Dyadobacter chenhuakuii: one gene and its partner. The main gene of each other region encodes a partner of the protein of the gene in region 2 in a complex. Links are inferred from orthologs where the notes say so. Each region holds a gene or a part of one and is shown on either strand. Other genes may lie near its edges.

The links.
Region 1: the proteins of metK (region 2) and groL are in contact, whole or in part, in a cryo-EM structure (PDB 8P4O), measured with the Escherichia coli proteins. The link is inferred for Dyadobacter chenhuakuii from one-to-one orthologs.

Annotation. Positions count from the first base shown.
Region 1 is NZ_CP098805.1:5,655,766-5,671,332, forward strand. Bases 5,852-8,755 are described here. They hold groL (chaperonin GroEL), read right to left. Parts: upstream 8,168-8,755; coding sequence 6,536-8,167; downstream 5,852-6,535. Other genes in these bases: NFI80_RS23780 (ABC transporter ATP-binding protein), read left to right, coding at 5,852-6,387; NFI80_RS23790 (co-chaperone GroES), read right to left, coding at 8,225-8,521; NFI80_RS23795 (hypothetical protein), read left to right, coding at 8,752-8,755. Outside these bases: NFI80_RS23745 (App1 family protein phosphatidate phosphatase), read right to left, coding at 1-35; NFI80_RS23750 (diacylglycerol/lipid kinase family protein), read left to right, coding at 81-956; NFI80_RS23755 (alpha/beta hydrolase family protein), read left to right, coding at 1,070-2,182; NFI80_RS23760 (GntP family permease), read left to right, coding at 2,196-3,530; NFI80_RS23765 (nucleotidyltransferase domain-containing protein), read right to left, coding at 3,522-3,845; NFI80_RS23770 (HEPN domain-containing protein), read right to left, coding at 3,818-4,225; sucC (ADP-forming succinate--CoA ligase subunit beta), read right to left, coding at 4,412-5,635; more of NFI80_RS23780, read left to right, coding at 5,725-5,851; more of NFI80_RS23795, read left to right, coding at 8,756-9,459; preprotein translocase subunit SecG, read right to left, coding at 9,527-9,925; NFI80_RS23805 (DUF8458 domain-containing protein), read right to left, coding at 9,972-10,625; NFI80_RS23810 (LptE family protein), read right to left, coding at 10,678-11,232; NFI80_RS23815 (sigma-54 interaction domain-containing protein), read right to left, coding at 11,222-12,526; tRNA (N6-isopentenyl adenosine(37)-C2)-methylthiotransferase MiaB, read right to left, coding at 12,523-14,007; translocation and assembly module lipoprotein TamL, read right to left, coding at 14,142-15,567.
Region 2 is NZ_CP098805.1:5,127,458-5,143,025, forward strand. What follows is about bases 8,191-11,095. They hold metK (methionine adenosyltransferase), read right to left. Parts: upstream 10,331-11,095; coding sequence 9,050-10,330; downstream 8,191-9,049. Other genes in these bases: NFI80_RS21445 (fatty acid desaturase family protein), read right to left, coding at 8,191-8,696; lipA (lipoyl synthase), read right to left, coding at 10,535-11,095. Also shown: NFI80_RS21430 (alpha-2-macroglobulin family protein), read right to left, coding at 1-3,251; NFI80_RS21435 (efflux RND transporter periplasmic adaptor subunit), read left to right, coding at 3,522-4,592; NFI80_RS21440 (efflux RND transporter permease subunit), read left to right, coding at 4,647-7,754; more of NFI80_RS21445, read right to left, coding at 7,755-8,190; more of lipA, read right to left, coding at 11,096-11,413; NFI80_RS21460 (hypothetical protein), read right to left, coding at 11,475-12,245; NFI80_RS21465 (3-deoxy-D-manno-octulosonic acid transferase), read left to right, coding at 12,466-13,722; NFI80_RS21470 (ROK family transcriptional regulator), read right to left, coding at 13,764-14,987; rsgA (ribosome small subunit-dependent GTPase A), read left to right, coding at 15,232-15,568. UniProt on the Escherichia coli protein: Catalyzes the formation of S-adenosylmethionine (AdoMet) from methionine and ATP.

The DNA of each region.
Region 1 (15,567 bases), 530 kb from region 2 along the record:
TATCCACGGTACAATTTTATGTCGCAACGTTTCATAACTATCTTTATCCCCGTACACTTGAAGTCCCTAATTTAGACAATATGTTTTCAGAACGAAAAGTTTTGTTGGTTGTAAATCCCATATCCGGTGATGTGAACAAGGATGTGGTTTTTGAAGAGGTAATTGAGATGGCAGCGGCAAAAGGTTATGATTTGCGTATCTATACAACAACCGGCGAGCATGATCTGGAAACGATCCGGGAAATGGTCATCAACATTAAGCCTGAACGTGTGCTGGTTGCGGGTGGCGACGGCACTATTTCGCAGACGGCCGAAGCAGTCCAGGGTTCTAATGTGGTGATGGGCATTATCCCGGTGGGCTCGGCCAACGGGCTAGCTATGGATTTCGGGGTTACCGGGTCTATTGCTGAGGCAGTTGAGGTGGCTTTTGGGGATAAGATCATTGGTATTGATGCGGTTTGTATCAATAATGAAATCAGTCTGCATTTAAGCGACATCGGATTGAATGCATTGCTGGTAAAAAATTATGAGAGCAGTGATACGCGCGGAAAACTGGGTTACGCACGTGAAATGCTGAAAACATTAAGCGAGCATGAAAACTTTTTGGTAAAAATTACAACAGCCAATGAAGTGATTGAAACCGAAGCGCTTATTGTGATTATCGCCAATGCGCAGAAATACGGGACTGGCGTTACCATTAACCCTACCGGCGATATGTCGGATGGTTTTTTCGAACTCGTTATTGCCAAAAAACTGGACTTCATAGAAACCGCGAAGATCCTGGCAGGCAGCACCGACTTCAATCCCGAGATTATGCGCGTGATTTCCGTTGAGAAGGCCACCATCGAATGCCCCGACAAAGAAGCACATTTCCAGATAGACGGGGAGTACAAAGGGATGGTCAGGAAACTTGAAGCGCACATTTTGAAGGAATACATCAGGGTGGCCATTCCCTGAGGTGATTTAAACAGTAAGCACCGCTGGTTTTCCTCTTTCGTAATAAAATCCGTTCAATCTCTTTCCGCTGGGTTATGAAAGTTGTTTTAATGTGCATGTTAAGTGCTTTTTGTATGTCTGCCACATTGTTTGCGCAGCAGGCAGAGTTATGCCAGGGCGCTTATTTTACAGAAGCGCAGGGAAAGGAATTTCTGGAAAAACATGCCGTCAAAACGAAACTTGAATGGGAAACGCGCGCAGCAGCCATCCGAAAGCAGATCCGTGAAGGGATGAATTTGCAGACTATGCCCGCCAAGCCGACCTCAAAACCGATCATTCACAGTAAAAAAGAAATGGACGGTTACTCCATCGAGAATGTGGCTTTCGAAAGCATGCCAGGGATTTACGTGACCGGGAATTTGTACAAACCATTAAAAAAGCAGCAAGCCTACGCAGGCATTCTTTGTCCCCATGGACACGGTGAAAATCCGCATGGCAGGTTTAGGGAACAAACGCAAAAACGTTGCGCAACGCTCGCACGCATGGGTGCTGTTGTGTTTGTTCTGGATATGGTAGGGCAGGGTGACTCCAAATATTGCGAACATAAAATGCCCAAAGCCCTTAAACTTCAAACGATCAATGCAGTAAGAGCACTGGATTTTTTAATGGCGCAACCCGGCGTTGATCCGGAAAGGATTGCTGTAACAGGCGAGTCGGGTGGGGGAACGCAAACTTTCCTTTTGGCTGCACTGGACGACCGCGTTAAGGTCACTGCACCCGTCGTGATGGTCTCATCTTACTTCTTTGGCGGATGCGTTTGTGAAAGCGGCCTTCCCATTCATAAAAAGGGCGATTACCAGACCAATAATGTTGAAATAGCTTCCCTAACCGCCCCGAGGCCCATGCTGCTCGTGTCTGACGGCGGCGACTGGACCAAGAATACGCCGGAAGTCGAATTTCCTTTCATTCAGAGCATTTACGGATTATACGGCAAGAAAGATCTGGTCGAAAACGTGCATTTACCTGACGAAAAGCACGATTATGGCCCTTCCAAGCGGAATGCGATGTACACCTTTATGGCGAAACAGCTTGGGCTGGATTTGAAAGCCGTCACCGATTCACAAGGTAAAATTGACGAAACACCTTCCAAACTGCTGGAACAGAAAGATCTGGAAGTTTTCAATGCGGCGCATCCCCGGCCGGCCAACGCGGTAATGGGGGATGAGGCTGTCATGAAAATGCTGTAAATCCAGACCTCCGATGATCATATTAATTGTTCTTGCGGCCGTTGTCTTCATTGTATTGAGTTCTACGGTGCTAAAAATGCACCCGCTGGTTGGCTTGCTGTTAGCTGCAATCGGCGTGGGCATCTTCGCCGGTCTGCCCATCGACAAGCTGGCCGAAACGATTGGAAAGGGTTTCGGGGAATTGATGTCGAAAATCGGGTTAATGGTCATTTTGGGCTGTGTGATCGGTGCAATTTTGGACAAATCCGGTGCTGCGATTAAGGTGGCAGATGTGATATTAAAGTTGTTCGGTGAAAAGCGCCCTGCATTTGCAATGGCAGTGATTGGTGGAATCGTCGGGATTCCAGTCTTTTGTGATTCGGGTTTTATTATCCTGCATAAGCTGAATCAGATTGTTGCCAAACGAACCGGAAAGCCGCTGGGAACCATCGCATTATCATTGTCAGGCGGTCTTTTTGCGACGCATACACTTGTTCCGCCAACGCCCGGCCCGTTATCCGCAGCAGGAAACCTCGGCATTGCGGATTCTGTGGGATTAGTCATATTGATAGGCCTGGTCGTTTCCATTCCCAGCCTTTTCCTTTCGACCTGGTTCGCGGGAAAATTTGCAAAAAATGTAGAAATCACAGAAAACTCAGCCGTCGAGCCACCCATCATCATTCACGAAAGCCGACTGCCTCCTGCGTGGAAAGCATTCATGCCAATTCTTTTGCCCATTATCCTCATTACCCTAGCCTCATTTGCAAGGATTCTCGATTTCCCGGAAACCTGGATAAAATGGCTGGGCTTTTTCGGCAGTCCGCTGGTTTCCTTCCTTATCGCCATCTTTTTCAGCTACTCCCTTTTCCCGGAATACGCCTCGGAAAGAATGATGGCCTGTTTCAAAAGTGGAATAGAACATTGCGGAACAACTTTGGTGCTGGTAGGAGCAGGCGGAGCCTTCGGCGCGATCTTAAAAGAAACAACATTAAAAGACATGGTCAGCGAATGGCTGCTCCACAACGAAATGTCTGGCGCCTATCTCCTGGTAATCACCTTCCTCATCGCCGCCTTCTTCAAAACAGCACAAGGCTCAACTACATCCGCGATGGTGCTGACAACCAGCATTCTGGCACCATTGCTAGCATCATTAGGCTTCGTTACACCCATTCAAATCACATTAGTTGTCATGGCAGTAGGAAGCGGTGCCATGGTCGTATCCCACACCAACGACGCCTGGTTCTGGGTCGTTTCGCAGTTTACGGGGATTTCAGCGAGGGATACTTATCGAACGCATACGATTCTTACTGGATTGCAGGGGTTGGTGAGTTTTTTGGTGGTGATGGTGTTGTGGGTGTTGCTAGGCTGAGTGGTTCAATTTAATGCCTGTTTTCCTTATCTCAGCTGCAAAAGGATTATTTAATGAAAGCATATCCTGCTTTGATATTGGATGCGGCTCGATTCTGGAATCAAATTGAGAAGCCAACATCATGAGCCTTACTTGCGTATCAAATCTCTCGGCTTCCGGCAAGTGCTCAATTACCAAGGCAATGTCAATATCGCTTTCTGAGCGGGAATTGTTCCTGGCATAAGATCCGAACAAATAAGCCGCAACTAGGCCTGGTTGATTCTTAGAGACGGTAGAAACAAAGCGCTCTAATGTTTGATTAAGTCCTTGATCCATTGTCTATATTCTTTTAGTTGCTCAATCCAGTTGCCAGTAAATTCCGGTGTGCAGGTTTTTTGGAAACTCATTTTGTAGTCGTCATATCTGCTATTGATATTAAAAGCAGTCACTGATACAAGAAACAACTTCCTTTTCTCATCTAGTTCAATATTACTTTTTTCAGCAATTCTTAACAAGTTATGCGTAAATGGTGGAAATTCATTGTTGACCTTAACAAAAAGTGCTTTCAAAAGCTTCTCTATCATTAAATGTCCTACGAATAAGCTCCATGCGTAGCGTTTGCTGTCCAGCATTGCCATCATTGTTTCAAAGTCATCGTCCGAACTTCTGATCCAGTAGTTAATAACTTTCTCCTTGTCAAATCCTGCTTCGTTCATATGCAAAAGTATGGGTTTTATAAGATTGTCAGTCTCAACAAAGCTCATAAACGCCTGTCACCCTGAGCGGAGTCGAAGGGGCGTTACTACCTAGGTGATAACGCCCCCTTTCGGCTCCGCTCAGGGTGACAGTGTAAGTGACTCCGCTCAGGTGACAGGTCAAATATAACTTTACTGCAAGTCTTCTTAAACTCCCAGCTCGGCCAGAACCTCTGAAACCTTAGCAGCTGCTTCTTTAAACTCAATAGCCGAAGAAACCTTAAGTCCAGACTCATTAATAATCCGAGCTCCTTCTTCTGCGTTTGTTCCTTGCAGACGAACGATGATGGGAACCGGAATTTCGCCGATGGCTTTGTAAGCTTCCACAACACCAGCAGCAACGCGGTCGCAACGAACGATTCCACCAAAGATGTTGATCAGGATTGCTTTTACGTTCGGGTCTTTTAGAATGATACGGAAACCTGCTTCTACGGTGCGTGCGTTTGCGCCACCCCCAACATCCAGGAAGTTCGCAGGCTCGCCGCCTGAAAGCTTGATAAGGTCCATTGTAGCCATAGCAAGACCAGCACCATTTACCATGCAACCCACGTTTCCGTCCAGTTTCACATAGTTCAGGTTGTTTGCGCCTGCTTCAACTTCCAAAGGATCTTCCTCGTTTGTGTCACGCATTTCAGCCAATTCCGGGTGACGATATAGTGCATTGTCATCCAAATCAACTTTTGCATCAACGGCAAGGATTTTATTGTCAGATGTTTTCAAAACCGGGTTGATTTCAAACATCGCTGAATCACTTTCAATGTATGCTTTGTAAAGCGAAGTGATGAATTTCACCATTTCTTTGAAAGCATCACCTTCAAGGCCCAAAGCAAAAGCAACTTTACGCGCCTGGAATGGCTGCAAACCTACTTTTGGATCAATCCACTCTTTCATGATCTTCTCAGGCGTGTGCTCAGCAACTTCTTCAATGTCCATCCCGCCTTCGGTGCTGGCCATGATTACATTGCAGTTGCGTCCACGGTCAAGGAGGATCGAAAGATAGTATTCTTTCGGCTCGCTTGGTCCTGGATAGTACACGTCTTCGGCAATAAGCACTTTGTTAACACGCTTGCCATCAGGGCCAGTCTGGTGTGTAACCAGGACTTTTCCCAGAATATTGTTGGATATGGTGCGTACATCTTCAACAGATTTCGCAAGGGCAACGCCACGTTGTTCTGTTCCAACGATGCGGCCTTTTCCACGTCCACCTGCGTGGATCTGAGATTTAACAACATACCATTTGGTACCAGTCTGCTGGCTAAGCTCACGCGCAACTTCTACTGCCTTGTCCGGAGTGTCGGCTACGAGCCCTTCCTGAATACGCACACCGTATTTTTTAAGAACGCTTTTGCCTTGATATTCGTGAATATTCATGAGTATAAAAGTAAATTGGTATTTTCACGGCAAATTAAGGAATTAATCAAAACGGGCGTAGGTTTCAGTCCAATTATCTTCTCCATAATATGAATTTACTGCGGGCGAGCGGGATCAGGCGCACATATGGTTCCTTACAAGTGTTGAAGGGGATTGATCTGGAAGTGGAGCAAGGCGAAGTGGTGGCTATTGTAGGGCCATCCGGTGCAGGCAAAAGTACTTTTCTGCACATCCTGGGAACATTAGACCGGCCGGAGCAAGGTTCTGTTTTTATCGAAGACGTAAATGTTTTTACACAAAAAGACAAAGACCTCGCACGTTTCCGCAACGAAAAAATAGGCTTCATTTTCCAATTTCATAACCTGCTTGCCGAGTTTACTGCATTAGAAAATGCGTGCATGCCGGGCTATATCAATGGTTCGATGAATGAAAAAGATATTCTGGAAAGAGGAAAAGAATTGCTGGAAATGCTTGGTTTGAAGGATAGGGCCAATCATTTGCCCTCACAACTTTCCGGTGGTGAGCAGCAGCGTGTTGCAGTTGCGAGAGCACTGTTAAACAAACCGTCCATCGTGCTCGCGGATGAACCGAGCGGTAACCTCGATTCGCATAATGCATTGGAACTCCACCAGTTGTTCTTCAAGTTGCGGGACGAGTTCGGACAAACATTTGTAATCGTTACGCATAACGAAGATCTGGCTGCTATGGCGGATAGAAGACTGGTGATGCAGGATGGTTTTATGCAGCCGTAAAAATATTTTTATATAAATGTGTGACTTAATTGAAACTGATTCGTCTAAACGAAGAAGTTTTTCATAAATGTTGTAAAAGCAAATAGCCGTCCGGAATTTCCGGACGGCTATTTTTTGCATTATAATGTTCAGTCTGAACAAAATGATATTACATCATTCCGCCCATTCCGCCGCCGTGGCTGTGACCGCCACCAGCAGGAGCTTCTTCTGGCTCGTCAGCAATCACACATTCTGTTGTCAACAACAGACCTGCGATAGATGCTGCGTTTTCAAGCGCAAGACGAGATACTTTTTTCGGGTCAATGATACCAGCTTCCAAAAGGTCTGTGTAAACATTGTCCTTCGCATTGTAACCGTAAGCGCCGGTTCCTTCTTTCACTTTCGCAACAACTACGGATGGCTCCTGGCCTGAGTTAGAAACGATTGTTCTTAAAGGAGCTTCCAAAGCTACGCGGATGATATTGATACCCGTTGTTTCGTCTTCGTTGTTGCCTGTCATGCCTTCCAAAGCAGCAGTTGCGCGGATGTAAGCCACACCACCACCAGCTACGATGCCTTCTTCAACAGCAGCACGAGTTGCGTGCAATGCATCGTCAACGCGGTCTTTTTTCTCTTTCATTTCAACCTCAGTTGCAGCTCCGATGTAAAGGATAGCTACACCACCTGACAATTTAGCAAGGCGTTCCTGAAGTTTTTCGCGATCGTAATCAGAAGTTGTATTTTCGATCTGCGCTTTGATCTGGTTTACACGGCCCTGAATATCTTCAGAGTTACCTGCACCATTTACCAAAGTTGTGTTGTCTTTGTCGATAATTGCTTTTTCGCAAGTTCCAAGATAATCCAAAGTAACGTTTTCCAATTTGAAACCACGTTCTTCGCTGATCACTTGTCCTCCGGTGATTACTGCGATGTCTTCAAGCATTGCCTTACGACGGTCACCGAAACCAGGAGCTTTTACAGCAGCCACTTTCAAGGCGCCACGAATTTTGTTTACTACCAATGTAGCAAGTGCTTCTCCGTCAACATCTTCTGCCAAAATAAGCAAAGGACGGCCAGTTTGTGCAACTGCTTCAAGAACTGGAAGCAATTCTTTCATTGAAGAAACTTTCTTCTCAGAAATCAAGATATATGGACGCTCAAGATCAGCTTCCATTTTCTCAGTGTTTGTTACGAAGTATGGAGACAGGTAACCACGGTCAAACTGCATACCTTCCACAGTTTTAACTTCTGTTTCTGTTCCGCGTGCTTCTTCAACAGTGATAACACCTTCTTTTCCTACTTTTTCCATCGCCTCAGCAATCATCTGACCGATTTCTTCGTCATGGTTAGCAGAGATTGTTGCAACCTGAGCGATTTCTTTTGAAGTAGAAATTACTTTTTTCTGTCCTTCAAGATTTTTAGTGATGACAGCAACGGCTTTATCGATACCGCGTTTCAAATCCATTGGATTTGCACCCGCAGCTACGTTTTTAACACCGATTGAATAGATAGCCTGAGCCAAAACAGTTGCAGTTGTTGTACCATCACCTGCAGAATCAGCAGTTTTAGAAGCAACTTCTTTCACCAACTGAGCACCCATGTTTTCGATAGGGTCTTTCAGATCGATTTCTTTTGCAACCGTCACACCATCTTTTGTGATGCTAGGCGATCCGAATTTCTTATCGATAACTACGTTACGACCACGTGGTCCTAATGTTACTTTAACGGCGTCAGCCAATGTATCAACACCGCGCTTAATTTTATCACGAGCTTCGGTATCGAAGAAAATTTTCTTAGACATACTAATTAATCGTTTTGATTTTCTTGATTAAACTTATTGAATAGGACTTGATAACAATTAACCAATGATGGCATAAATGTCAGACTCACGCATGATCAGCACATCTTTGCCTTCATACGCCAATTCAGTACCTGAATATTTTCCGTATAATACGGTGTCACCTACCTTAACGGTCATCGGCTCGTCTTTTTTACCCGGGCCCACTGCTACAACAGTTCCACGTTGAGGCTTTTCCTTTGCAGTATCAGGGATAATGATACCAAATGCTGTTTTTTCTTCGGCTGGGGCTGGTTCTACAAGAACACGATCAGCCAGAGGTTGTACGTTCACTTGTATTTCTGCTAAAGTTGACATAAATATTAAACGTTTGTTTTTTGATTGTCAGTAATAGATTTGACTGAAACAAGTAAGCACAATCTATGCCAGCGAGTTCCGGCTGACATTTTTTCCGGCAAGTGTGACAAATTTGTACCGAACCTTGCCGTTATATAATTATTAGAAGCAATTATAATGTCATGCACGGCATAAGAATTGTTTAGCGAGTGAAAATGCTTAAATTTTATCGGCAACAAATTTCGAATCCCATGAAAAACCTCCAAAAGAACTGGTTAACAGAAGGAATTTTTGATTTTGAGTACAAAAAATATGTGCTGCAGGCCTATTTACAGCATATCGACAGCCAGTTTACACAGCATAAGCTCCACCCGCATCTGCCAGATCTGCAATTTCATTTTGATTCCTGCATCCACATCCGCGCCACCAAAAGGGAGATCAAAACGTCTTTCCCAAAGAACGTGACAGGCGTCAATTTGCAGACTTGGAAACTGGAATACGAAGAAACACATCACGACGATCCTTATCTCGAAGAACTGAACTATATCCTGGACTTTGCCATTCCGCGTTTCTCGCGTGCTTTGGAGCATGGCGCCGAGCGTTTCAGTGAAGTGGGGGAGAACATTAAAATTTCGCCGGTGGGCATTGTACCGCTAAGGCTGGAAGAGGGTTATCTTCTCTTTTTACACACATTCCAGCCGCTTGTAAGTGTGTTTGAATATCAGCTGGCGCTTTATAACGAAATGAAAGAGCGTTATCTCAAAACGACTTTTGTGGATACCGTCCGAATTGGTTTAGGGAATACGGTTTCTCAGATCAAAGTTGATCTTACCAAAAAGAACAAATCCCTGCCTAATCCTGCCACCTATATTGTTGAATCAAAATACGATTATCCTTTGCATGAGGCGCTTTTGCCTGTGGCCAAGAAGCTGATCTTGAAGCAAATGAACATTGCTTAATTAAATGCCCGAACACAAAAAAGGCTCATGATGCAACTCATGAGCCTTTTTTAATAACTTAAATATCTTATTTTGAGCTGTCCGCTGGTGCTGCTGGTGTAGCAGCCGGCGTCGTTGCTTCGCCTCCCGCAGGAGCCGCCGCGCCAGGAGCTGGTGCAGGAGCAATGTTTCCGCCAGGAATTACCGTATTCTGAGCCTTATCCACATTGACACTGTTAATGCCGCCAGTTTGTGCGGTTCCGCCAACGATAATGTATGAAGCAAGGGAAATCAGGATAACGGCGCCTGCAAGTCCCCAGGTGATTTGTTCCAATAAATCGGTTGTCTTTTTAACACCGAACATTTGGGTGGTTCCTGCTCCGCTAAACTCGCTGGAAAGTCCTCCTCCTTTTGAATTCTGTACCAATACAACCAGGATCAACAAAACAGCGATGATCGCAACCAAGATAATTAAACCCAAATACATGCCTTTTCTTAATTTTGAATGATAGAATGAGTGAATGTGTGATTTTTTACAACCTATACAACTCGCTTAATTTTTTCGCAAAGTAATTCCTTTTTTCTGGTTTTTTCAAGATCAATTTTTGATACAGGTCAATTGCCTTTTCAATTTTGCCTTGTCGTACCAATATTTTTGCAAAAGCTTCGGTTTCAATGCTTCCCGCGCCCGACTCTGCAACGCGCCCGCTGACATCAACAGCAACAGGTTCCAGATTGTTATCCTGACGAATGATACGCGGGTTCTTTTTCATAAAACCCTGGATAATCTGCTGCTGCCTTTTCTGCTCTTCGGAAACAATGTTTTGTAAGCTTACCGTCTCTTGCTCCACCAGGCTGATCAGGATATCTTCACCGTTCTGCGGGACCGATTTTTCCTGTGCCTCGATCACTTCTTCAATGTTAACCGTTGCGTCGTAACGCTCCGTGTCACTTTCTACAAGCTGCTGTAATGCAACCCGGCTCAGTGCGTAAGCCGCCGCACGCGGACGGGTTTCGTCTAATTTCTCCGTTCCGGCAACACTGGATGCCTTCGCCAATAAAGAATAGGAAATCTGGCAATAAGGAAATGCCTTTATCGTCGCTTCGAGCGCTTCGATCACCTCCGTGCCTGCTGCATGAGGATGTTTGACCAGATTGCTGAAAGCTTCCTTTTCAATGATGGACATATGGGCCTTGAAAGTTGAAATAAAAATTGAAGTTAGACAAAACGATAATCTACTACCAGTCTGCGGCAGATTTATTAAAGATCTGCTGAACTAAATTTTCGCGGATAGTAGGCAGAAGCCGCGCTTCATTTTGGTTAAGCGTTTGATCCTGAGGAAAGTCGGCATAGTAAGTGAAAGATTGGTCAAAATTCTTGGTTTCGTCTTTTGCATTGGTGTAACGCACCTGAACGGTGACATTCAAACGGTTCAAACCGGCCTGGTCATTCGCGGTAGGAGCGGCCGCGAGCACGTCGTAACCTGTAATAGAACCTTCCAGAACCAGGTCGCCGCCACCAGGCTGACTGATCAAGCTCGTGTTTCGCTGGAAATATTCTTTCAATTCCTCCGTAAGTCTTTGTGGCAGATCCGACGGTCCACCCGCAGTTCCCATCGTGAAATTAAGCACGCTGAATGTCTTGATATCCGGAGACAAATTGGTCCCGGTAAAAGAATAAACGCCACAGCCCGACATGAAAACGGAGCAATGCAGGACAAAAAAGAGGGTTAGCAACCTTTTGGTATTCATCGAAACGCGCATTGTACAAATGCTTTTTATTCTATTCTTCAATGTCATACTGCTTAATTTTCCTGTATAACGTCCGTTCCGAGATGCCCAATGCACTTGCAGCGTATTTTCGTTTGTTATTATTCTTCCGTAATGCCTTGATGATCATTTCCTTTTCCTTGTCTTCGAGCGATAAGGATTCTTCCTCAGCCGTGACGTGCATAACGTCTTCAATTTCACTTCTTTCGTCTGAATATCTGTCCAGATCAACCGTCCGCGAAGGGACTGGTGAAAGCAGGCGTGCGGGTTCAAGGGTAGGCGTGTGCGAATGTGTTGCGGGATCAGCCGTGTTCAATGAGCTGAACAATTCCTGATGGTCTTTCAGGATTTCGCCTCCGTACTTTTCATTTTCCAGAACATTACGGACCAGCTTTTTAAGCTCTGTCATGTCCCTGCGCATATCAAAAAGGACCTTATACAGCAATTCCCTTTCAGAGAACGAGCTGCCCGCCGGATCTTCACCGGAACGTAAGGTAATCAGCGCTTTTCTTCCTGCTGGCTGGACGGGATTCAGGTAATTATTTAATGTTTCGCGAGAAATCGGCAGTTCTTTATCAGTTTCCAGGATCGTGATCTGCTCGGCTATATTTTTGAGCTGACGAATGTTGCCGGGAAACGCATATTGCATCAGCAAGTCACGTGCTTCCGAATCCAATCGCACGGGTTTTGTCCTGTATCTTTCCGAGAAATCATTGGTGAACTTCCTGAATAGCAACAATATATCCTCACCACGATCCCGTAAAGGCGGAACGTAAATGGGGACTGTATTTAAGCGATAGTAAAGATCTTCACGAAATTTTCCATTGTTCACGGCATCCAGCAGATTCACGTTGGTCGCTGCTACAACACGCACATTGGTTTTCAGAACTTTGGAAGATCCTACCCGGATATATTCCCCGTTTTCCAAAACACGTAAAAGCCTCGCCTGCGTGCCCAGGGGCATTTCCCCAACCTCATCCAGGAAAATGGTCCCGGTATTCGTTGTTTCAAAATATCCTTTTCTTGAATCCAATGCACCCGTAAATGCACCTTTTTCGTGCCCGAAAAGCTCTGAATCAATGGTTCCTTCGGGAATGGCACCGCAGTTGATGGCGATGAAAGGCCCGTGTTTGCGGGAACTGAGGCTGTGGATAATTTTGGAAAAAGACTCCTTTCCGCTGCCGCTTTCGCCGGTGATGAGCACGGTGAGATCTGTGGCGGCAACCTGCACACCAACGTTGATCGCGTGATTCAGTCCCGGGGAAGTCCCTATTATTCCAAAACGGTTCTTTATTGCTTGTATTTCAGCTGGATTCATGAAACGGGTACTTTTTCAACCGCGTAACCGCGAAGCGTCGCAGCGGTCGTGTCTGTAATTAAAACGTCGACATAATCGCCTACTTTGAAATTTTCGCGGGGGAATATGACTCTTTTATTTTGGTCACTGCGTCCTGTAAAGTCATTTACAGACCGCTTGGAAGTGTTTTCAACCAGCACTTTCTGCACGGTGCCGATCAGTTTCTGGTTGCGTTCCAGGGAAATCCTTTGTTGTATATCAATAATTTCCGCAAGCCGCCGCTGCTTAATGTCCGCCGGAATGTCATCCGCGTATTTCTTGGCAGCCAATGTTCCCGGACGTTCGGAATAGGCAAACATATAGCCGAAGTCAAACCGCACATATTCCAGCAGCGAAAGTGAATCCTGGTGCTCTTCTTCCGTCTCCGAACAAAAACCGGCGATCATATCATGGGAAATGGCACATTCATCACCCAAAATCCGGCGGATGCTGTCGATTCTTTCGAGATACCATTCGCGGTTGTAAGTCCGGTTCATCATTTCCAGCACGCGGCTGTTGCCATGCTGCGCCGGAAGGTGAATGTATTTGCAAATGTTGTCGTACTTTTTAATGGTATGAAGCACTTCATCCGTAATGTCTTTCGGGTGCGAAGTGCTGAACCTGACCCGCAATTCCGGGCTGATCTGCGCCACCATTTCCAGCAATTGTGCGAAGTTCACCTGGGTTTCCAATGTGCCATTATCAACATTGGTGGAGATGGCGGTGACGCTGTTTGGCGCCTGCCATTTATAGCTGTCCACATTCTGGCCCAGCAACGTAACTTCCTTATAACCATCATCAAAAAGATCCTGCGCCTCTTTTACAATCGAGAAAGGATCACGGCTACGCTCCCGGCCACGCGTCATAGGCACTACGCAAAAACTGCACATATTGTCACAGCCGCGCATAATGGAGACCAATGCAGTTACGCCATTAGAATTCAGCCGGATAGGGGAAATGTCGGCGTAGGTTTCTTCTCTTGACAAAAATACGTTCACACCTTTCTGGCCCGTCTCCGCTTCTTCCACTAATCTGGGCAGATCGCGGTATGCGTCGGGTCCGGTGACAATGTCAACCATCTTTTCCTCTTCCAGCAATTTCGCTTTGAGGCGTTCTGCCATACAACCCAGCACACCGATTAATGTGCCCGGCTTTTTCTTTTTTATAACATTAAGTTGCCTTAATCTCGTCCTGACGCGCTGCTCGGCATTGTCGCGGATGGCGCAGGTGTTTAAAAATATCAGATCTGCATTATCAACGTCGGAAGTGGTTGCAAAACCCGCCTCACGCATGACGGAGGCCACAATCTCGCTGTCTGCGAAATTCATCTGGCAGCCGTAACTTTCAATGAAAAGTAATTTTTTGTTAAAAGCCGGCTCATTTTCGGAAATACGGACTGTCTCACAGGCAACTTTGTCCTCCTCAGTCAATATTTTCAAAGTCTCTGCAATTCTATTTTCCATGGAAGGGATTTAACAAATTTTCAAAAGAAACTCACGGCATAGGACTGCCGATTTGAAGTTTCGGGATTACAAATATAGAAAGAATCTGGTAAAAACTGACAAACTGTCATACTAAGCAGCAGTCATAAAAAACCTTAAAAAGGATATCCGACGCCGAGGTTAATGTTCAGGAAATTGGATTGCGTACGTTTAAAAAGCTTGTTGAATTGTAGTTCATCCAACACAAACCGCTGCAATGCAGGGTCATAGACCTTGATCCCGAAATCGAAGCGGAGGATGAAAAAGGAAAGGTCATAACGGATCCCGAAGCCGGTTCCGATGGCAATGTCTTTTAAAAATTTATCTGCTTCCAGTTTTTGTAACTCGGTTGCGTCGCCTCCCAGGTTCCAGACATTTCCCGCATCCAAAAACACCGCATAATTGAGATCACCGAAGAACTTGGCCAGATAACCCCTCCATTCCAGATTGGCTTCCAACAAAAATTCACCCGGCGATTCAATGGTCAGGCCGGTTGGTGTTTTCTTGGGAACTGAACGGCCCGGTCCTAAGCGGCGCGGAAGCCATGCGCGAAGACTATTGGAGCCGCCGGCAAAGAAATATTTTTCATAAGGCGGGACTTTGTTGTCGCCATAACTGTAAATGCCGCCCGCATTAACCCTTGCCACAAAGGCTGAACGTCTGCCGGTTGCCCAATAACGGCGATAATCCGCATTCCAACGCAGATATTTATAAAATTGAAGGCTGTCACCAAACACGGTTTTGATCAGATTTTCCTGTTTGGGAAGAATATTGAGCGACGTTCCGCCCGATTCCACTGCCACGCGGAAGTAATGTGCATCTTTCTGAGGTCCTATCAGTGCATTGGTGTTGTAAGTGAAGTTGAAATTGATATCAGATACAAACGACCTTCTGAAACTGGTATAAAGGTTGTTTCCCTGGTTTTGCAGGTCTTTGAGCAACGCCTGGAAATCTGCACGTGTGTTTTGAGTGTTGAGAATGTTGAGGTCAACGAGCGATAGGTTGAACAATGTTTTGCTCGTCGGCTGCCAGGAATAGGTCATTGCCACTTTCACATTCGTCCGCGTGTATTCCGGGCGGTTGATGTAATTGTAACCAAATCCAACCTGAGTTCTCGGGTTGTAGCCTGCGGTTTGCTTTTGCAGCAAACTCCCGGGCGTAAGCAGTCTTGGAAAGGTTAAGGAGGTGTTTAATCCAATTTCCTCGCTGCGATAAATTGAGCTGTTGCCCAAAAATCCGGGAACAAGCTCGATCCCGCCGCGGAGGTTGGCTTCGAAGTTTTCGAGTCCGTTGAAAACATTGCGGATCTTATAAGATAGGTTGGCAAACGGCCCCGGTGCCCCTTGCAGCTGGATCACATTCAAGCCAATGTCAGTGGAAATCTGATATTTTTCGAGCGGAATCACTTTAAAGTAACTGTTAACGCCAGTTCCGGTAGAATCAAGCGTGTAGGTGTAATTCACAAAGCGGAATTGGTCTGTCAGGGAGAGTTGCTGCTGCGTATCGCGTTCTTTTTGCTGGCTGTAAATAGCGCCCGGCCTG
Region 2 (15,568 bases):
CATTTTTCCTTGCTGCCGGGCAAGGTTTTGTCGCGGAATGTCTGATATTCAATTTTTAGATCCTTGTTAGTCCAGGGGACGCTCACGAAATCCTGATACTGGTGCACGCGGTTGTGCTTTACAAATAGGTAATCGACACCAAAACCGCCCCGGTCTGCTTCTGTTGCAGTTATGTCGAAGGACTTTCTTTCCGCATTTAATTTGAAAAATGAAAAGTTGTCCGGCTTGCTTTTTTTGCCGGAACTGGTGATTATGAATGCGTTTTCGGCAGACGTAGCAAGCTGAATGTTCGTTTTTTCGCCTGGTTCGATTGTTATGCTGCCTTTTGCCTGAATGTATTGCGGATAAATGAGCGTATTGTTCGCGGGATCAATCAGCTCCATGTATTTAATGTCCTTAACCTCTGCATTCCGCTCGACTTTTGCCGTTATTTCAATTTTATAAACGCCGGCTGCTAGTTTCGCTTTATCGAGTTGAAATGGCTCTTTTTCATTTGTCTGTGCTGTTTTTTGGAAAACGACACTTTGCTCCGGCCAGTTTTCCTTGTCCGTTTCCTGATCATATTCATCATTTGGGAAAGCTGCGATAAATTCAGGTTTGGTCATGACAAATACGTCCGGGCGCTCCCAGTAACGCGGGCGGATGAGCCTGTTTTCCGGCGAAAGTCTGGTGATCTTTACGGTTACAGGCGACGGAACAAACGTCCCGTTCATATTTTCCGTGCGTATTTTGAAATCGGATAATTTGTTGATCTCAATGGTTTCCGGAATGTCGGTTTTAACTAAAATGGATTTATAACCCACATTGACATTTGTTTGCGCACTCCGGGTTTCTCCATTTATATCCGTAATGTCGGCGTAAACCGTAAAGTTGAAGACAGGTTCCAGGTCTTGCTTCGCCCTCAAATTTGGGATGGCTTCAAAAGCAATGTGAAACTTGCCTGACGCATCAGTAACAGTTTCACCATGAGCGATTTCCATCGGGGCGGCAATTGGGAAATATCTGGATTTGTAAATCCATGGATATAAATATCGCTCGCTTCGGACCACACGGTAAACAACTTTCGCACCATCGATTTGATTGCCGGCATAAGCGGTTCCTGTTCCGGACACCTTAATGCTGTCGCCCAGCTGATAGGATGCACGCAATGTATCAAACTGCACGGCAAATCGCGGTCGCTTGTATTCTTCCACATGAAAAGCAGTTACGTCCCGGTCGTTCGCTATGAGGGAAAACTGGCCGTTAAGCGTTCCGGAAGGCAGGACAAATGACCCTGAAAAACTCCCGAAGTCATTCACGGTTTTGGTTGCCTTTTCGACCACTTCGCCGTTAGCGTTTTTAAGTACTACTTTAATTTCTTCAAGCTGATTTTGTAAAACAATCTTTCCTTTTGCAGCAATGCCCTTATAATAAACGGTTTGGCCAGGTCTGTACAAACTTCGGTCCGTAAAAAGATAAATGGCACTGTGCGAACTTCGCGCAGTATCAATATTTGTGTTATAGTAAGTATGAACAGGTTGCTGAATAAACAAATGATCATTTCCATGCGTGACTTCCAGTAACACGCCCTGCGATTGGGGTCGTTTCGGATTTTCTTTCTGTTTGAAATAACCGTTTTTGTCGGTTATATAAGAGGATTGTTTTGCTTTGACATAACTGCTTGTTTTATAGTCATATACGGAGTTCCAGATCGAGGCATTTGCACCGGCAAGTGGTTGTCCGCTGTCACGGTCGAGGATAAAATAATCTTCATCGCGCTGAACATAGCTGATGTTGCTGACATAAAGAGGCTTGAAACCGGAGGTAAAATTTCTGTCCAAACTGTGGGCCTTCGAGCTGGCGATCAGCATATACTCGCCTCTTGGAAGGCCGTCCACCTTAATTTCCACGCCATACTGCTGATAATCTTTCATGTCAGGCAGTTTTTGTTCCCAACTCCGCAATGCAGGCGCTTTGTGAAGCAGCCGGAAGGTTTCATTGATATCGTTTTTGTCAACGCTCCGTTTTATCTCTTCGGTCGCTTTTACGATCTTCAAGAAAACCGAGCTGAGATTTTTATATTGAACGAGGGTTAGAAAAGGCTTTTCAGGAATGTTGACATGTTCCGCAGTGAACTGCAATTCTTGCCTTTTAATGCTGTTCAAAAGGTTATAAGCATTAATTCCACCTTCCGTTTCAGGGTTTTCCTTAATGACTTTTTCACATATTTCAGCCGCTTTGACTTTGGCAAAACGATGGGTCGTATCCCCGTTTGCTTTGAATGTATTTCCAAATGTATCATGGTAAGCGGCCATCAGATACCAGGCTTGCGCTGCGGCCGGGGTTTGCGCATATTGTTCCGCCACATGATTGATCGCCATATAATACCGGGATTCTGCATCCGGATGAACCGACTTTTGCCGCACAAACTGTAACCGCTGCAAATCAATGTCGATCAATGCATCAGGCTGCGGATCATTGCTGTGAAATGCGATTAGTTTCTGATACAACTGCAAGGCAAAGAATTCAAGCGAAGTGCTGTCCTTTGTCTCGAACTTGCGGTGAATGAAGTCGGCAGCCGGATCAAAAGCCGAGGCTTTGTCGATTTTAAATGCGTAAGCTGGTTTCTTAATGTCCCGTTCGTCATTTGAAAAATACTGTAATGCACTGTTTGTCAGTAAATCATATAGGGTAGGGCGCAGCTTTCGCATGTTTCCCTTCGTAATGATCGCGTCGTAGGTTTCCAGTTTTGTTCGTTTCAAAAGTGCTTCGTCCGCAATGGATGCCAGATAAAGCGCAGCAATTTTTGCATGAAAATCCTCGGCAGACCAGGTGCCGATATCCTCTTTTATGAAATTCAATGTGGCCGTTCGCTGGTAAAGTTGCCAGCGGATCCTGTTGTAATATCCGTAATAAGTGGAAGCGAGCAGGTTTGTTAGGATGGACTTTGCCGGGCCCTTGCTCTCCGCAACCTCCTTTTCCAGCTCCTTAACGGCTGTCGTTTGATGATCCTCCCGTGTTTCGGCTTGCAACGTGACCATGTACACTGCGGCCTTAATCACCTGGGCTTCCTGCTTTTCCTTTTTGGCCAGATCATAAATCTTCCTGACTTCTTCGAGCGCCGATTTTGGTAATTTTTTTTGCTCGTGTGCTTCAACGATTTTCCATTGGGCATCGTAGTTTTTGAGCTTTTCCTGTCCGTTGGTGTGCATAGGTAAGTAGCAAATGAAGAATGTGATGAAATAAGGGAAGTATGCCCGGAATGCTGTCATGTTCTTTTAGGGAGAATGAAATGCAATGATGAATGTAATGTGCCGTCAATGCTCGTTACGCTAAATATAGTCTAAAACGGAAATGTTTTAGGATACCATTTATCCGGAGGCGGTTATGAAGTATCCAGGCTTCATTAGAATTTAACATTCGGCAGAAGTAAAAAACGAGCTGATTGCCGCTTTGTACAATATGAAGTATATTTAATAAAGCCTTTTGGAAAAATATAATTTATTAATATTCAAGTTGAACGAAATTTATTTGATTGAAATATGCGTACGATAATGCTGGTTGGTGGGATAATCATTGTACTCGTGCTGGGAAAACTTTTCGTTTTCTCTAAGCCGGGAAAGGATAAGCCCTCGGAAGTGAAAGGAGCGGGAAGCAAAGGAGGCGGTTCGTCCGGCGGAGCAGCAGTGCCGGTCAATGTGTATGTTGTTAAAAGAGAAACGATTGAAAATCAGATTTTCGCGTCCGGAACGGTGATTCCCAATGAAGAGGTTAATGTCATGGCCGAAGCATCGGGCAGGTTGGTTTCATTGAATATCAAAGAAGGCGCATTTATTGAAAAAGGTCAGCTTATCGGCAAGATCAACGACCGAGAGTTACAAGCGCAATTGCAGAAAGTTGCTTACAATCAGGATCTTACTAAGAAAATTGAAGCGCGCCAGAAGAAACTTCTGAATGTGGAAGCGATTAATCTGGAAGAGTATGATGTTACTTCGAATAACATCAGGATCCTGGAAGCTGAAAAGGAAGTCCTGGAAGCGCAGCTGGAAAAAACGGAGATCAGGGCACCATTCAGTGGCCGCGTAGGATTGAAATACATTAGCGAAGGCGCATATCTGGCGCCGGGTACGCCCATCGTGACCATCGTTCAGAGCAATCCGGTAAAGGTGGATTTTACTGTCCCGGAAAAATACGCGCCTAACATCAGAGTTGGTAATGTTGTGAAGTTCAATCTCGACGGTGATGCCTCAACTTACAATGCGAAAATCCTCGCAATAGATCCAAAAGTGGAGGAAAGTTTACGAACGCTGAAAGTGCGGGCCATAGCGCCAAATCCTGCGGGGCGGTTTGTTCCGGGGATGTTTGTGAAGATCCTGGCAGACCTGGATGCCAACAAATCGGCCATGATGATCCCTACCGAAGCCATTGTGCCGGTTTTGAAAGGAAAGAAGGTTTTTGTTGTAAAAAACGGCAAAGCACAGGAAGTTATGGTTGTGACCGGATTGCGTACGGACAAAAAAATACAGATCATCGAAGGTTTGCAGCCCGGCGACTCGCTGATCACCTCCGGGATTATCGCTATCAAGCCCAATACGGCCGTGCGGGTGAACTGAGGAAGGAATCGTGAACATGTCAAAACCAATGTCAGCCGACATTAATCCCCAATTATGAGTATATCGACACTCTCTATCAAGCGACCGGTCCTGGCGATTGTCATGAACCTGCTGATCATACTGTTCGGGTTTCTTGGATATAAATTTCTGGGAATGAGGGAATTCCCTTCCATTGACCCGCCTGTGGTGTCCATCCGGACCAGTTATACGGGTGCCAATGCGGACATTATTGAATCCCAGATTACCGAACCGCTAGAAAAACAGCTGAACAGCATTGAAGGCATCAAGTCCATTAACTCCACAAGCAGCCAGGGAACCAGCCAGATAACGGTTGAATTTGACATTGGTGTGGACATGGAACGCGCGGCCAACGACGTGCGGGACAAGGTAGGCTCTGCTTCCCGGACATTGCCATTGGATATCGACGGGCCGCCAGTGGTTGCCAAGGCAGATGCCAACTCGGAACCCATCATCGTGCTGACATTCAAAAGCGATACGCGGTCGCATCTGGAAGTGAGTGACTATGCGGAAAATGTGATCGCGCAGCGTTTGCAGACTATTGAAGGCGTGAGCGAGATCCGGATCTTTGGGCAGAAAAAATACGCCATGCGGATCTGGATGGACCCGATTAAGATGGCCTCGCTCGGCATTACCACGCAGGATGTGAAGATTGCACTGGATAAGGAAAATGTAGAGCTGCCCAGTGGTAAACTGGCTGGAAATAATACGGAGCTGACTGTAAAAACAATCGGAAGGTTCAGAACTGAGGAGGATTTTAATGAGATGATTGTTAAAAACTCCGCTACACAAACCATCCATTTGAAGGACATTGGCCATGCAATACTGGGCCCGGAAAATGAGGAGACGATTTTAAGACTGGACAATGTTCCGATGATCGGCCTCGCCATTTCACCCATGCCGGGAGCTAATTATCTCAACATTGCGGAGGAAGTCAACAAGCGGATGGCGGACATCAAGCGGGAGCTTCCAAAAGACTATCAGCTTGATACGCTGATCGATAATACGATTTTCGTGGAGCGTTCGATCGAAGAAGTGGGAGAAACGCTGCTGATCGCCATTGTACTCGTTGTGATCATTATCTATCTCTTTTTCAGGGATTGGCTCATTGCATTCCGGCCTCTGATCGACATTCCGGTTTCGCTGATCGGGACGTTTTTTGTTATGTACATTATGGGTTTTTCCATCAATGTCCTAACGCTGCTGGCTATCGTGCTGGCAACCGGACTTGTAGTGGATGACGGGATTGTCGTCACGGAGAACATTTTCAAGAAGATAGAACAAGGGATGGGTCCGATTGAGGCGGCCATTAAAGGGGCTAACGAGATCATTTTTGCGGTTTTATCCACTTCTATCACGCTGGCATCGGTGTTCCTGCCGGTTATTTTCATGGAAGGTTTCGTAGGGAAGCTTTTCCGGGAGTTTGGTATCGTGATCTCTGCGGCGGTTTTGATCTCTGCATTCGTTTCGCTGACGCTCACACCCATGCTGAATGCTTACCTGGTTCGTAAAACGCACAAGAAGAGCTGGTTCTACGAGAAGACGGAGCCGTTTTTTGAGAACATTACTAATAGTTACGGCAATGCTCTGGCCCGGTTTCTGAAAATGCGCTGGGTTGCTATTCCTATTGTGGCGGTTACAGTGGGTATGATCTGGTTTTTTGGAAAAGGCCTGCAATCGGAACTGGCTCCGTTGGATGACCGTAACTGGTTCAGGATCAACATGACAACGCCGGAGGGATCTTCCTTTGAATTTACGGACCGCTATGTACAGGAAGTTAGCAACATGCTCATGGACTCCATGCCGGGCAGAAAAGGCTTGATGCTCATCACGTCCCCGGGTAACTCGGGCTTAGGCGCAGCTAATACGGGTAGTGGCAGGATTGCATTGGTTGATAAAAAAGAGCGCAAAGAATCACAGCAGGAAATTGCGGATTATATCAACCAGAAATTGAAATCAATGCCCGACGCCAAGTCGTTTGTGGTGCAGCAGCAGACTATTTCCGTGGATTCGCGGGGCGGCTTGCCGATTCAATACGTAATTCAGGCGCCGGATTTCGAAAAGTTGCGAGAGTATCTTCCCAAGTTCATGGAAGAAGCTTCAAACGACCCGACATTCGCGATTACAGATGTTAACCTAAAATTCAGTAAACCCGAAATCCAGATTGTCATCGACCGCGAAAAGGCGAAATCGCTGGGTGTGACGGTTCAGGACGTGGCGCAGACAATGCAGCTGGCTTTTGCAGGTCAGCGCTTTGGCTATTTTACGATGAACGGTCGTCAGTATCAGGTGATAGGGCAATATGACCGTGAGAACCGGGATGAGCCATTGGATCTCAAAAGCATGTTTGTAAAAACGGCAAACGGAAGCATGGTGCAGCTGGACAACATTGTAAAGGCAGAAGAGGAAAGCAGTCCTCCGCAGCTTTTTCATTACAACCGTTATATGAGTGCAACCGTACAGGCTGCCTTGGCACCCGGCAAAACGATTGGTGACGGCATTGCGGCCATGGACAGGATCAGGGATAAATTGAAAGATGAGGCCATTCAAACATCATTGAGCGGATCGTCCAGGGATTATGCCGAAAGCTCGTCGAACACCATGTTCTCCTTCTTCCTCGCGCTGATATTGATCTATTTCATTCTGGCGGGGCAGTTTGAAAGCTTTGTAGATCCGCTTATTATTATGTTTACGGTGCCGCTCGCCATCGGAGGCGCAGTGTTCTCGCTATGGTTTTTCGACCAGACATTAAACATTTTCAGCCAGATCGGAATGATCATGTTAATTGGATTGGTTACCAAGAACGGGATTCTGATTGTAGAGTTTGCGAATCAGCTAAGGGAAAAGGGCCTTGGGATACAGGAAGCCGTTCTCGAAGCAGCCACATTGCGTTTCAGGCCGATCTTAATGACCAGTCTGGCCACGATCCTGGGTGCATTGCCGATTGCGATGGCACTTGGCTCAGCAGGCAAAAGCCGGATGTCAATGGGGATTGTGATTATGGGAGGGCTGTTGTTCTCGCTCGTACTGACCTTATACGTGATCCCGGCCATTTACACATTCTTCTCAAGACCAAAGGACTTCAAGAAAATGAAAATGATCGAGCAGGTTGCCCGGGAAAGTGAAGCATTAGATCCGGTGTGATCAGGCCCTGCCCATGCTTTTTAGCATTCTTACATGCGAACCGAGCGCATTGCCGAAGTTGGCTTTGGCATTATAATCCAATCCGAATTCCTGTGCCGTTGCCTGTACAATAGGCGATAGCGCATGGTAATGTATGTGGGAAATGGATGGAAATAAATGATGCTCGATCTGATAATCAAGTCCGCCGATATACCAGGACAGGAAGCGGTTTCTTCCTGCAAAATTAGAGGTGGTCTGCAACTGATGCACGGCCCAGGCGTTCTCTACGCAACCCGAATTATCCGGCTCCGGCTGATGTACACCCTCTACAACATGCGCCATTTGGAAAACTGTGCTCAGGATCATTCCTGCCGTGCAATGCATGGCCATAAAGCCAAGAAACCATTGCCCGAAAGTGAGTGAAGTAAATGCAAGTGGAATGACGCAGATGAAAACAATGTAGGCCACTTTTGTAAAAACCAGCTTAATCAGCTCTTTCCGGGGAAAAGGCTTGGTCATGCCCGATTCTGACATTTTATTGAAAAGAGAAATTTCCTTGAAATCTTTCCAAAGGAACGACAAGGTCATCAGGCTATATAAAAAGAAGGCGTAAATGTGCTGGAAACGGTGAATTTGCTTTTGCTTTTCCTGAAATGACAAGCGCAGTAAAAATTTCCCGGTAATGTCTTCGTCTACTTCGTGAATGTTGGTAAATGTGTGATGGAGCCTGTTATGCTGCACTTCCCAGTTGTAAGCGTTGCCGCCCAGCAGATAAATGGACGCCCCGAAAATTTTGTTAAGCACATTGGAATTAGCCAATGAACCATGGATCGCATCATGCATGACCGACATGCCAACGCCTGCAACACCAAATCCCATCACGATGGCCAGCGCAAACATGGTTAAGTTAGAAAAAGCGCCAGTCAGGATCAGAGTATAAGGAATCAGATAAAGGCTAAGCATGAAAAAGGCCTTATAAATAATCTGCTTACCTCCGGATTTGCATATATTATTGGCAGAGAAATACTGATCAACCCGCTGTCGTAACGTAGGAAAAAAAGTGCTTTTGGCAGCGTTTGTAAATTTGATCTTTTGATATTGCATAAAAAGTAATCAGTATTTGGTAATCAGTTCAGTATAATTATACTTTCCTTGGGAACGTAAATAGTCTGTGATTATTAGCTTATCACAATTGTTTATTACCCTTTCAGTCAAAAATTGCGCAATAACGGAAATTTCAAAATTATATGAATGCGAAAGGCAAAAAAATAAGGCCGGTTATAAGCCGACCTTATAAAAACTGATAAATTATATGCTTACAATGCGAACTTCTCTTTGATTGCGTCGACGAAGTCAAGCTTTTCCCAAGTGAACAATTCCACTTCCACTTCTTTTTCTTCTCCGTTTGCTCCTTTGAATGATTTTTTAACAACTTCATTCTTGCGGCCCATGTGTCCATAAGCAGCAGTTTCGGAATAAATCGGGTTTCTCAATTTCAATCTCTGCTCAATTGCGTAAGGACGAAGGTCAAAAATCTCGCTGATCTTCAAAGCAATCTCGCCGTCGTTAACCGAAACTTTTGAAGTTCCGTAAGTATTAATATACAATCCGCAAGGCTCAGCCACACCGATGGCGTAGGAAACCTGCACAAGCACCTCGTCGCAAAGGCCCGACGCAACCATGTTCTTTGCAATGTGACGCGTTGCATAAGCAGCAGAACGGTCCACTTTGGAAGGATCTTTTCCAGAAAATGCACCACCGCCGTGTGCTCCTTTTCCACCATAAGTATCCACGATAATTTTACGTCCTGTAAGTCCTGTGTCCCCGTGCGGTCCACCAATGACGAACTTGCCGGTTGGATTGATATGGAAAGTAATGTCTCCTGTGAACAGTTGCTGCAATTCAGGAGTAAGCTTGCCTTTTACGCGTGGGATTACGATGTTGATCACATCTTCTTTGATCTTCGCAAGCATTGCTGCTTCTGCGTCAAAATCATCGTGTTGTGTGGAAACAACAATGGTATCGATGCGCAAAGGCACATTGTCATCGCTATATTCGATCGTCACCTGCGATTTTGCATCCGGGCGAAGATATGGGATCAGGCTTGATTCATTATTTCTGATCGCCGACATTTCTTGCAGGATCTTGTGAGCAAGGTCCAATGCCAACGGCATGTAGTTTTCAGTTTCGCGTGTGGCGTAACCAAACATCATTCCCTGGTCACCAGCGCCCTGTGCATTTGCTTTTTCTTCGAAGCTTTCGGAAGCAACCGCACGGTCAACGCCCTGGTTAATGTCTGCGCTCTGATCGTGGATAGCAGATAAAATACCGCAGGAATTGGCTTCAAACATGTATTCACTTTTCGTGTATCCGATCTTTCTGATAACCTCACGGGTTATTTTCTGAACATCCAGATAAGTATTCGTCTTCACTTCTCCTGCCAAAACCACCTGTCCGGTTGTAACCAGCGTTTCACAGGCAACCTTACTATTGGTGTCCCAGGCTAAAAAGTTGTCAATTAAAGCATCTGATATTTGATCGGCGACCTTGTCAGGATGTCCTTCAGATACGGACTCCGAGGTGAATAAGTATGGCATAAATTGAAAATGTTAATTCAGCAAAAAAATGAGCAGCTAGTGTATGGATTAGAAAACAAAATTGAATTTTTTTGGGATATTAACCAAATAAATGGGAGTTAAAAACCATCCAGAATGCACGGATTCGCGTAGTAAGGAAAGGCATTTATAAAATGAAAAGCCCGCTTCCGTCAGAAAGCAGGCTTTTCATTTTAGTGTTATTTCTCAAATCGGAACATTCACATGGCGTTCCGCGTGGTAACTGGATCTTACCAGCGGGCCGGACTCTACGTATTTAAGTCCACGTCTCAGTCCCTCTTCTCTATAATTATCGAACATTTCAGGAGTGATCCATTCGATCACTTCATGGTGCATTTTGGTAGGTTGCAGATATTGTCCCAAAGTAAGGATATCCAGGCCGTTTGCAGCCAGATCGTCCATGGCTTTGTGTACTTCGTCCTGTGTTTCGCCAAGCCCAAGCATTATGCCTGATTTTGTGCGCTGACCGAAGGCTTTGGTTCGTCTGATCTGTTCCAGGCTTCTTACATACTTGGCCTGCGGGCGTACCGCACGGTATAAACGTTCCACCGTTTCCATATTGTGCGAAACCACTTCCTGGCCTGCCTCAATCATGTGGATCAACGCATCCCAATTGTTTTTTACGTCGGGAATCAATGTTTCAATGGTCGTTTCGGGCGTATTTTCTTTCACCTGTCTTACCGTCTGATACCAGATTTCTGCGCCCCGGTCTTTTAATTCGTCACGGTTTACAGAAGTAAGCACCGCGTGTTTAACCTGCATCAGCTTTATGGCTTCTGCCACGCGTCTTGGCTCGTCCGTATCATATTCGTTAGGCCGGCCAGTTGCTACGGCGCAAAAACTGCAGCTTCTCGTACAAACATTACCCAGGATCATAAAGGTCGCCGTTCCGGCGCCCCAGCATTCGCCCATATTCGGGCAGCTTCCGCTTTCGCAGATCGTATGTAGTTTATAATTATCAACCAGTTGCCTTACTTTCCTGAATTCAGGTCCGGCTGGCAGCTTCACCCTCAACCAATCTGGTCTTTTCTTGCGCTCTGAGGGAATAACAGGTAATTCAATCATATTTAATCGTAATCTCTGACAACCCGGTTTGTGAAAACCAAAACCATCAATTGCTAATATATTATCGTTTTTTGCTTCCGAAATAAAGGGTCAGGTAACCCGAAGTGAAGAAGCTTCTATTCTCGGCAAATGCCATGATCTGCACTTTTCTGGTAAATGCTTCCGCGATGAAACCAATTTCAACGCCGGTCACATTTTCGCGAAAAGCGCTTAATTCAAAGCTCATTGCGGTTTTTACGTGTAATCCGGGGACAATTTTAGTTTGACCAAAACCCTGAAAGAAGCTTCCTGCTCCCACAATCCCGGTCGTTTGCGTGCTTCCGGCATGTTTCACAGGATCAAAAGGCTCCGTAACAACACGTCCGTCGGAACTCTGAAACTGGACCATATAAGGCTTTTCCAACCCGAGTGACGGTCCTGCTGCAACGATCCCGCTGATTGAAATACCTTCATCGTCTTGCCTGCTGAACAATGTCAGCTCCCGTCCGTATTCCGGTCTTAATACAAATAAATAGTTCTGCTTACCATAAACCAGTCTTGCGCCGGTCACAAAATCCTGCTGAGAAAGCTCTTTGGGATGCTTTACATTCACGAGCTCAACTGCAAGATATCTGTATTGATTTTTGCCGAATAACTTGGAACCCAGGGCCGATGACTGCCTGAAAACCGCACCGCCCAAAATGCCGGAGTTGGTGTTGGTAGTGATCCCAAAAGATGTAAAAGATTTATAGCTCTCCTCACTGTCCTCTACCTTTGCCCGCCGTTGCGCATATATATCTGTTGAAAGTGCAAACAGAATAGATACTGATAGTAAAAATTTTACACGCATCATATATTTAGATCTAGATCGCTGTTACAATTGAAGTGTTGTATGAACAGTGAAAGTACAAAATTATAGTGTAAAGCCGCGGAATATCGCCTCCACATTAACGGTTTTTTGTACATTTATGTTCTTTAAACCGGAAAAGAAATAAAAAAGCCTGCCAGCCTTCCCGCGCTTCCGGGATTTGCAGGAACTAATTTTTTGTTAATCTTCTTTTAATCAGAGCCTTTTGTCCGAAGTTATCTATCAAAGCGCAATCAGCATCGTCGCCTCTTTGATGCGTGTTGCGGCTTTATTTAATCAAAAAATCAAGCTTGGTGTTGCCGGACGTGACGGGTTGCTGGATGAGCTTGAAAATTCGTTTCAAAAGCAGGTGAACGGGCGCTCCGTTGCATGGTTTCACGCGGCTTCGCTGGGTGAATTTGAACAAGGCCGACCCGTTATCGAAGCATTTAAAGCACAGTTTCCCGACCATTTCATTTTGCTGACATTCTTCTCTCCGTCGGGTTATGAAGTGAGAAAAAACTATAACGGGGCAGATTATATATGTTACCTGCCCTGGGATACGGCGGCGAATGCAAAACGTTTTGTGAAAATTGTGCAGCCCGGCTTTGCGTTTTTTATCAAATATGAATTTTGGTATAACTATCTCCGCGAACTGAAAAAAAGCGGCGCACGCATTATTTCCTTCTCAACAATCTTCCGGCCGGATCAGATTTTCTTCAAAAGACAAGGCGGCTTTTTCAAAAAGATGCTCGGTTATTTTGATCACATTTTTGTACAAAATAAACAATCGCTCACATTGCTGCATGGCATAGGCGTGCAACAATGCAGCCTGGCAGGAGATACGCGCTTTGACCGGGTGTCCGCGATTGCAGCTCATGTTAAAGATCTTCCCGAAGTTGCTGTCTTTCGTGATAATAGGCCTTGCTTGATTGTAGGATCTGCATGGGCTGCTGATATGCAGGTGCTTATCCCTGTTTTAAATCACTTTAAAGGAGTTTTAAAAGCAATCATAGCACCGCACGAAATCCATGCGGACGAGATCGGGCAGTGGCGTAAGGAAATGAGCGGTAAGACAATATTGTACTCCGAGCTTTCTCCAAACGTCAATGCCAAAGAATATGATTATCTGGTGATTAATAATATTGGAATGTTATCTTCATTATACCAATATGGAGATATGGCCTACATTGGCGGGGCGTTTGGTTCAGGGTTGCACAATATCCTGGAAGCGGCCACTTTCGGCGTTCCTATTGTTTTTGGAAACAAAAAATATCACAAGTTTCAGGAGGCGGTTGACCTGATCAGCAGGAAAGGTGCTGTTGCCGTTGCAGATAAAGAGGAACTGATCGGCATTATTGATCAATGGGTTAAGGCGCAGGAAATCCGGAAGCAAGCTGGAAGTGTCAATAAAAATTACATTGCGGAAGGCGTAGGATCCACCGATATCATCCTGAATGAAGTGAAAAAAATGAAAGGCTGATTCCATGCATAGTAAGCATTAAACCAGCCCTTTATATTATTTCAGGAAAACTCCTTAGCAATCAGATGCTCAAACAAATGCGCCTGCGTGCCCAGCAACCTGGCTTTTGCTCCCAATTTAGAAATGTGGATCGAAAGCGAGTTTTTGAAATCAGAAAGGCAATATTTATTGATCGCCTGCTCAATCGGGTTTGAAATAAACGGTCCTGCTTCTGCCAGCAATCCTCCTACTATAATGACTTCGGGATTGAAAAGGTGAACGGCTGTTGCCAAACCTTTGCCCAGCTCGGTGCCTACCGTGCTAAGCAAGTCAATCGAAAATTCGTCGCCCGCATGCACGGCTTCAATGATGTGGGAAGTGTCCAGCAGATCGAGGTTGTTATTGACGATCTGTGATAGAATAGTCGCTTTTCCACCATTAATGCCGTCCTTGGCTCTTCTGATTAATGCAATCGCGGATGTGATTGTATCCAGGCAGCCGATTTTTCCGCAATGACATAAAAGTCCGTCGGGTTTTACCTGAATGTGGCCCAGCTCGCCAGCGAAACCGGATGCGCCGTTGAAAACTTCGCCGTTGATGATAATGCCCAATCCCACACCCCAGTCAATGTTGATGGTCAGGACCTGAGATTTTTCTCTTGCAAAACCAAAGCGGTGCTCTCCGATCGTGGTTGCTTTTGTATCATTAAAAAGGCAGACCGGCAGCTTGAAATGTTTCTTCAGATGGGAAACCAGCGGAACCCCGGGAGGCGTCAGGTTAAGATAAGTCAGGTTGATTCCCTGGGAGGAATTGATAAGGCCTGGCATGGAAACGCCTATGCCCCATAACTTGCTGACATTGATATTGTTGGATTTAAGAAAATCGTCGCTTGCTTCAAAAAGTTGTTCGAGGAAGGTAGAAGAATCGTCGAGGCGGATATCAACTTTTCGCTTTAAAATAAGTTGGTTATGTAAGTCGAAAATAACGAGTTGCGTATCATGGCGGTTAATGTCCATAATAAGCGTCAGATATTTTTTCGAATTCAGTCCGTATAATACCGGCGGCCTGCCTGCGCGTGCCGGACCTGTTCCGGTTTCAATAATCCAACCTTCACGGATGAGCTCATTCACGATGCCGGTTGCCGAGGGAATGCTGGCATGGAACAAACGTGCCATTTTGTTGATCGAAGTGTCACCGGATTGATACAAATGAAGCAACAAGTTACTTCTGATACGGTTTTTACGAATATCAATAACCGAATTCGGTTCTTCTACAACTAAGTCCATTATGCGGAGTGTAAAGGTATTTTGTATAAGGATTCTTAAATTTTTTATGATTAACGGTTACTAATGTATGCAAAAACCGCTAAAAGAGGCGAAATATTAAAAAATATTATTATCCATAATGACAGGCGGCAAATAAAAAACCGGGTCGACCAAAAAACTACTTAAATTTATTTGGCGATTTTGCCGTGTCTGACGGTATTATGTGAAACTCAGATTAAATTCGCTATTTGCAAAAAAAGACGGAATGGAATTAGTTAAAGGTTTGGTTTTGCGGTCAACTGGTTCGTGGTATGATGTGCGGGACAGTCGCGACGGTCATATCTGGCAATGCAGGTTGAAAGGAAAGTTTAAAGCGCTTGGATTGAAAGTGACCAATCCGATCGCTGTTGGCGATAATGTGCGGTTTGAGGAGGAAGATGAAACGCAGAATTTTGGCATCATCCACGAGATCATGCCCCGTGAAAATTACGTGGTACGACGCTCCGTGCACAAAACAGCACATGCGCATTTGATCGCTGCGAATGTTGATCAGGCGATTTTAATAGCCACATTGGTTTTTCCAAGAACTTCTCTGGGATTTA